DNA from 2 places in the Bacillus sp. F9_6S_D1_P_5 genome. Region 2 is predicted to be linked to the other one. Evidence: predicted binding sites of a transcription regulator. Region 2 holds the regulator's gene; the other holds the start of a gene.
The links. The regulator LexA, encoded in region 2, represses DNA repair genes until DNA is damaged. The targets are predictions, from matches to a motif close to CGAACATATGTTCG.
Positions count from the first base shown of each region.

Region 1 (4,132 bases), on a different contig from region 2:
AATTAGTACAAGTAGATTCTGAAACGAAATTTGAAGCAGAAATTTGCAAAGTATTAACAAAGAAATTTACAGATTTAGGTGTAGAAGTATTTGAAGATGACACAATGGCTGTTACTGGGCATGGTGCAGGTAACTTAATTTGTACATTACCAGCAACAAAAGATGGTGTTGATACAATTTACTTTACTTCTCATATGGATACAGTAGTTCCTGGTAATGGAATTAAGCCTTCTATTAAAGATGGATATATCGTATCAGATGGTACTACGATTTTAGGTGCGGATGATAAAGCAGGATTAGCATCGATGTTCGAAGCAATCCGTGTTTTAAAAGAGAAAAATATCCCTCATGGTACAATTGAATTTATTATTACAGTTGGAGAAGAATCTGGTCTTGTTGGTGCAAAAGCATTAGATCGTGAACGCATTACAGCGAAATACGGTTATGCATTAGATAGCGATGGAAAAGTTGGTGAAATCGTTGTTGCAGCTCCAACACAAGCGAAAGTGAATGCGATTATTCGTGGGAAAACAGCTCACGCTGGTGTAGCACCAGAAAAAGGTGTATCTGCAATTACTATCGCAGCGAAAGCAATTGCGAAGATGCCACTTGGTCGTATTGATTCTGAAACAACTGCAAATATTGGACGTTTTGAAGGTGGTACACAAACGAATATCGTTTGCGATCACGTACAAATTTTTGCAGAAGCGCGTTCATTAATCAATGAAAAAATGGAAGTACAAGTTGCGAAAATGAAAGAAGCATTTGAAACAACTGCAAAAGAAATGGGCGGTCACGCAGACGTTGAAGTAAACGTTATGTACCCAGGATTTAAATTTGCTGATGGCGACCACGTTGTAGAGGTTGCAAAACGTGCAGCAGAAAAAATTGGTCGTACACCTTCCCTTCACCAAAGTGGTGGCGGAAGTGATGCAAACGTAATTGCAGGACACGGTATTCCAACAGTTAACTTAGCGGTTGGTTATGAAGAAATTCATACAACAAACGAAAAGATCCCTGTTGAGGAATTAGCGAAAACAGCAGAATTAGTTGTCGCAATTATTGAAGAAGTAGCGAAATAATGTAATAGAAAAAGCGTGTAAATCATAATTGATTTACACGCTTTTTATTTTGATTCGATTGCTTTTACAAGGCGGATAAGCCAATATAAGAAAATCCATGGCAGTATAGCAGTTGTTGCAATGCCTAGTAGACTTGGAAGGATCCCGGCTACGTTAATATCAAAAATAGGGAGTAGTAAATAGTTAATTAAGATGATTAATATAATAATGAGAAATGTATAGTTGAGTTTACTGTGTGATTTCATAATAAATCACTCCTTTTACAAAAATATCCATACTCATATTAAGTATAGCAAAAGTAAGGATAAAAAGAATAAGTAATTTATTATATTGTGCATGAATTTGGTATAATGAAGGAACAAATGTTCTTTGAAGGAGTGAGTACTATGCGAGAAATGTATCCGAAAAATGGTCGTGTTATTTTACATATAGATATGAATTGTTTCTTCGCATCTGTTGAAATTGCTCATGACCCATCATTACAAGGAAAGCCGTTAGCGGTTGCTGGAAATGAAAAAGAAAGAAAAGGAATCATCATAACATGTAGTTATGAGGCGAGGGAATTTGGGATACGTACGACGATGCCTCTTTGGGAAGCGAAAAGGTTATGCCCGCAATTAGTTGTAAGGCGTCCTAATTTTACATTATATCGTGAAGCTTCATTTCAAATGTTTCAAATCCTTTCCCGTTTTACGGAAAAAATACAACCAGTCTCTATAGATGAGGGATATTTAGATATTACAGATTGCTACGCACTCGGTTCGCCTCTTGAAATAGCAAAGATGATTCAACAAGCATTATTAGCAGAGTTACAGCTACCCTGTAGCATTGGAATTGCTCCAAACCTTTTCCTAGCAAAAACAGCTTCTGATATGAAAAAGCCCCTCGGGATTACTGTGCTTCGAAAACGAGATATTCCAGAAATGATTTGGCCACTTCCGGTTGGAGCGATGCATGGAATTGGAGAAAAAACAGCTGAAAAATTAAACGATATTCATATACAAACAATTGAGCAGTTAGCAAAAGGGAACGAACATATCATTCGCGCTAAAATTGGAAAGCATGGTGTTGATTTACAAAGGCGGGCAAAAGGTGTGGATGATAGGGAAGTTGATCCGAGTCAAATGGGACAACATAAAAGTGTCGGTAATTCGATGACTTTTTCAAAGGATATGGATGAAGAGAAAGAATTACTTGATATGCTAGAACGGCTATCCAAGTCAGTGAGTAAAAGATTACAAAAGCGAACCCTCGTCAGCTATAATATTCAAATTATGATTAAATATCATGATAGGCGCACAGTAACGCGGAGTAAGCAATTGAAAAATGCCATTTGGGAAGAACGAGATATTTTTCAGGCTGCATCTCGTTTATGGAAGCAACATTGGGACGGTGATTCCGTTCGTTTACTAGGTGTGACAGCTACTGAAATAGAGTGGAAGACAGAATCGGTGAAACAATTAGATTTGTTTTCATTTGAAGAAGATGCGAAAGAAGAGCCGCTACTTGCTGTCATCGATCAAATTAATGATAAGTATGGAATGCCGATTTTACAACGAGGTAGTCAATTATTACGTAAGCAAGAAAAGTCTTTTCAGCAAAAATTAGAAAATAAGTTTATGTAGAAGGTTTCATGAAGCTGTAAATATCATGGCACCTTTTATTTTTAAAATTAATTATGAAATTTTTTACTATAAAGTTTTTATAGAAAACAAATGGTTTCTTTTGCACTACAAGCAAAAGAGTTATTGAATAAATCAAGTGAAAAGATAATTTTAGATGCGTTTGATCGAAGTATGTATACAGATTTTTGGACGGAATATGATTATTTGTTAAATAAGTATAAATAAAAAAGCACTGTAACCAGTGCTTTTTATGATAGGTTAAGAGATTGTATGATTTTCAAAAATAACAATTTCTGAACTGTTTGTTGTTGAAACGCGTTGTGCGTAATATGTTAAAGCTGAAGAAATATATGTTGGTAACGAATCATTTGTATGTGTTGTTGTATATTCATGGATTAATTCTTTCAAAGTCGTCCATTCTAATTGTGCTGGGTGATCTGACACGAAAGAACTTACCCAGCGATCAAATGAAGATGAAAAATCAGTTTGTAAACGAAATGCTTCTTTCATAATAAAACGCTCCCTTAAAATGTAGTATAATCATTTTAACACAAAACACGAACGATGGCTAAGTTTTTCGAGTATAACGTTCGTTTTATATAGTTGTCTAGATGATTGGTTATGTAAATTCGATTTGCCATTTGAAATAACATTCCGTAAGATGAAAGGTAGATTATATAAAGAGCTGGAGGAAAGAAAGTGGAATTTGTATTTTTAGGAACTGGTGCAGGTGTTCCTTCGAAAGGAAGGAATGTTTCAGCAATTGCTTTGCAATTGTTAGAAGAACGAGGACAGACTTGGTTATTTGATTGTGGCGAGGCGACGCAACATCAAATATTACATACATCAGTACGCCCACGCCGCATTGAAAAAATATTTATTACGCATTTACATGGTGATCATATTTTTGGCTTGCCTGGTTTATTAGGAAGCCGTTCATTTCAAGGAGGGACTACACCTTTAACGGTGTACGGACCAAAAGGAATTAAACAATTTATTGAAGTAGCATTATCAGTAAGTACGACACATGTAAAATACCCACTTGAAATTGTTGAGATAACAGAAGAAGGTACTGTGTTTGAAGATAATGAATTTCATGTGGAAACGAAAAGGTTGTCACATGGTATTGAATGTTTTGGGTATCGTATTATAGAGAAAGATATACAAGGTGCCCTTTTAGTCGATAAATTACTGGAGATGGGTGTGAAACCAGGTCCACTCTTTAAACGTTTAAAAGATGGAGAAGTAGTTGAATTAGAAAATGGTACGATACTAAACGGAAAAGATTTTATCGGCCCACCTCAAAAGGGAAGAGTTATTACCATTTTAGGTGATACAAGATATTGTGAAGCGAGTAGAGAGCTAGCACAAGACGCTGACGTACTTGTTCATGAAGCAACTTTCGCGGCAGAAGATGAACAACAA
Region 1 is NZ_JBTREW010000003.1:53,988-58,119, reverse strand. Features, by position in the region: gene ACUXEY_RS04955 (tripeptidase T) at 1-1,082, shown strand, start outside; gene ACUXEY_RS04950 (hypothetical protein) at 1,127-1,327, opposite strand; gene ACUXEY_RS04945 (DNA polymerase IV) at 1,469-2,707, shown strand; gene ACUXEY_RS04940 (DUF3932 family protein) at 2,966-3,217, opposite strand; gene rnz (ribonuclease Z) at 3,407-4,132, shown strand, end outside.
Region 1: the regulator LexA is predicted to act here: its motif matches at 1,438-1,451, upstream of ACUXEY_RS04945 (DNA polymerase IV).

Region 2 (4,132 bases):
GTGAAAACCAAGGATATGCAATGTGCCATGAAATTGAAGGAATAGATATTTTACTAACAGGCCACCAACATCGGGAAATCGCTCACACCGTAATAAATGGTGTAACAATTTTACAGACTGGATGCAATGGACACTTCATTGGAAAAATAACAGTGACATTCAAAAAAGCAGAAAAAAAATGGATAAAAAAAGAGAGTTATTCACAATTATTGCCTGTGCAAGGAATTGCGACGGACCAACATATTCTTTCCTTAGTTGCCGATTATGAAGAGAAAACACAAAATTGGCTCGATCAACCTATTGGACTAATCTATGGAGACATGCAAATTTCAGACGCTATGCAAACTCGTTTGCAAGACCATCCTTTTATTGAATTTATAAATAAGATACAGATGGATATAGCTAATGTTTCTATTTCTTGTACAAGCTTATTTCATAATACATCTCCAGGTTTCCCTAATCATGTAACAATGCGTGACATCGTTTCTAATTATATTTATCCAAATACATTACAAGTAATTAGAATAACTGGAGCAGATATAAAAGATGCCCTTGAACTCTCTGCTTCTTATTTCACATTAAATGCAGATGGAGATATTATCGTAAACCCTACCTTCATAGAACCAAAGCCGCAACACTATAATTACGATATGTGGGAAGGGATTTCGTACGTATTAAACATTTCCAAACCTCTTGGCGAGAGAGTAGAATCTTTACAATGCAAAGGCATTCCTCTTAATATGGATGAAGAATATGACGTCGTTATGAATAATTATCGCGCTAGCGGCGGCGGAAACTTCTTTATGTTCCAAAATAAGTCCGTAATAAAAGACATACCAACAGATATGTCTGAACTGATCGCTAATTATATTTTGAAACACAAAAAGATAGAGGCAACAGTTAATAATAACTGGAAAGTCATTAAATAACGAATGTAATAAATAAAAAAGATGGGCTTCGCCCATCTTTTAGTTTAATTTTGCATTATCTTGCTTTTTTAAAGCTTTTAATTTCGCCGGTGTAACGTCTGTACCTTGTTCGTTAACGACTTTAATTCCTTTAAGTTCGTTTAACATATTTTGACGAAATCCTTTTAAATATTGTTCACGTAGCGACTGACGCTCACGTTGTTCTTCTTCAGTTAAACCTTCAGCTTTTGCTTTTTTCGCTAAGAAGTTAATGCGTTCAACGAGTTCGTGACTAAGCATCTCGAATCCCCCTTCTAATCAAAACTGATTATTATCATACAATAGTTACTCTTCTTTATCAAGCAATTGCTTTGTATACTCTACATATCTACGATGTACCGTCGCTTTTGAAACGTTATGACCAAAGCCGCGAAGCGTCGCTGCAATTTCTTCGAAAGTAAGTTCACTCTTGCGCAAACGTACAATTTCCTCAATCGGCACTTCTTTCTTCTCTCGCCCTACACTTAAATGACGATTCTTTAAATTATTTTCTGGACGATAACCTTTTTCTACGGCGCGTTGCATACCACGTTTAATTTTCAAGTTATGAATCTTTCTTTGGTACTCTTCAACAATACCGATAATATCTAATACCATCGAATCAGAATCCGACAATTGCAATTCGCCATTATGCGTATGCGTGTATACTTTTATTCCCTCTTTATGTAAACAGTGCATTAATGCAATTTTTGCATTTCCTCTACCAAGGCGCGTTTCATCTTGTATGAGTAACACATCAATTTGTTCATCTCGAATTGTATCAAGCACTTCTAATATGCCGTCACGTTCAATTGTATAGCCACTCGCCTGCTCTTCAATCACCTTAGTAACATTCATTTGGTAGCGCTCAGCTAAATGCAATAATTCATCTTTTTGACGTAATAGTGACGTTTCTTGCGCTTCTTTTGTTGTACTCACACGCGCATAAATAATTGCATTCATTATGAACCCCTCTTTCTCACTATTATTTCCCTCTAGTGTAACATAAATTCGCCTTTTGTTCGAACTTATGTTTGTAGAATGTTTTTTCGCATGTTATACTTATTAATAAGAAAAATGAAAGAAAACGAGGTGTTAGAAAACATGGAAAAGTTAACGAAACGCCAGCAAGACATTCTCGACTTTATTAAGCTAAAAGTACAAGAAAAAGGATATCCACCTTCCGTACGTGAAATCGGTCAAGCAGTCGGCCTCGCTTCTAGTTCTACAGTGCACGGACATTTATCACGACTAGAAGAAAAAGGATATATTCGACGCGATCCAACCAAACCAAGAGCAATTGAAATTTTAGGTGACGATCGAATGGATGCAGAAACACAATCTGTTATTCAAGTTCCAATTGTCGGGAAAGTCACTGCTGGATTACCGATTACAGCAGTTGAAAGTGTAGAAGATCACTTCCCACTCCCAGCTAGCATTGTTGCTGGAGCAGACCAAGTGTTTATGTTACGTATTTCTGGAGATAGTATGATTGAAGCCGGTATTTTCGATGGAGATTTAGTTGTTGTTCGCCAACAACAGTCTGCATATAACGGTGAAATTGTAGTCGCTTTAACAGAAGATAACGAAGCAACTGTTAAACGTTTCTATAAAGAAAAAGACCATTTCCGTCTACAACCGGAAAACTCTTCATTAGAACCTATCATTTTAAAACAAGTGTCAGTTATCGGAAAAGTAATTGGCGTATATCGTGATTTACATTAATAATAATAAAAGAAGATAATTACCTTATTTACATACGGTAATTATCTTCTTTTTTGTATTTTGATAGATTTTCATACATTCTATTTGTTATGAACGAGTTTCAATCGTCACATCGCCAGCAGCTGTTTTACCGCTAATTTTTTTACTACCATTGCCAATTGTTATATTATTATTTTCTACATTAAAAATTGTCACGTCGCCAGCAGCGCTTTGCCCAGTTATAACTGCATCTTGTGGTTTTTCCAATAAAGTAATATCTACATCCCCAGCAGTTGAACTTGCCTCTACATCATACTTAGGATCATGATCCATAATATGCACTTCCCCGCTAGCCGACTTCGCTGTTACTTTCCCTATTACCTTTTTAAAATTTACCTCACCAGCTTTTGAAGATCCTTCTACACTCTTAGCTGTGACATGTTTCAAATCTACTTCTCCGGCGAGTGTCCCAACACTTACACGATCACTTTTCACATCACTTATTTCTATTTGTCCAGCAGATGAATTAACTTTTATCTCATGGTAAGAACGTTCTGGTACAAATATAGTCAATGTAGACGTTTGAAACTTGAAATTGTAAAAAGAAAAATCAAATGTAGCACCTTTTTCGTTTTCCCCAATAATTTTTAATGTGTCACCATCTTCGGCAATACGAACCTCTTGTTTACGTGTATCTCCTGTGTGCTTTACATAAAAAGAAGAGTCGGGAGATTTTTGGACAACAATATCCCCAGCGTCTAACTTAACTTCTATATTTTTTAATGTTTCGTTTTTAATAACGTCTTCTTTGTTTCCTTTTTCTGCAGTTTGTACTGCTTTTTCATATGTTTGTGAAATCCCTATTACTCCAATAATGATACAAGCGATTGCTACTAACAATATTTTTTTCATCATCTATTCCCCTTTTATCATTTTGAAGTTCCATAATACATAACTTACGCATAATCGTTTAAACCACTTTGTACTATAATAAGCGATAATACATAACAACAATCCTACCCCAACAAACGTTATACTAACGAATACATCCAGCCATATAAAGGTACCCATAAATACTTTTGCAATAACGAAAAATGGTGTCACTACACTAGCAATCCCACCAACCCAAAAGGAAAATATAAAAGCGATAATTGCAACTAACGGGCCTAATACAATAATAAAATTAAACAAACTAAGTCCAATCGCTGCCATAACAGCCCTTGTTATATTGGAAGTAGATGGATCCTTTTTCATTTCGTCAAATCGATACAAAGCAAGTAAGTCTTTCGCAATTACTTTCGGCGAGCCAAGACCCTTTATTATTTCCAATTCAGTTTTCCCCTCTTCTTTCCCAAACTGAAAATGCTCTTCATAATCAAATAAAATATCTTTCCTCTCTTCTTCCGGTAACTTTCTAAGATGACTTGATAATTCTTTAAGAAACTGCTCTTTACTCATCCCATTCCACCCCTTCAATAATT
Region 2 is NZ_JBTREW010000001.1:9,068-13,199, reverse strand. Features, by position in the region: gene ACUXEY_RS00080 (bifunctional metallophosphatase/5'-nucleotidase) at 1-929, shown strand, start outside; gene ACUXEY_RS00075 (DUF896 domain-containing protein) at 969-1,208, opposite strand; gene ACUXEY_RS00070 (YneB family resolvase-like protein) at 1,254-1,910, opposite strand; gene lexA (transcriptional repressor LexA) at 2,052-2,672, shown strand; gene ACUXEY_RS00060 (DUF4097 family beta strand repeat-containing protein) at 2,760-3,566, opposite strand; gene ACUXEY_RS00055 (DUF1700 domain-containing protein) at 3,567-4,109, opposite strand; gene ACUXEY_RS00050 (PadR family transcriptional regulator) at 4,102-4,132, opposite strand, start outside.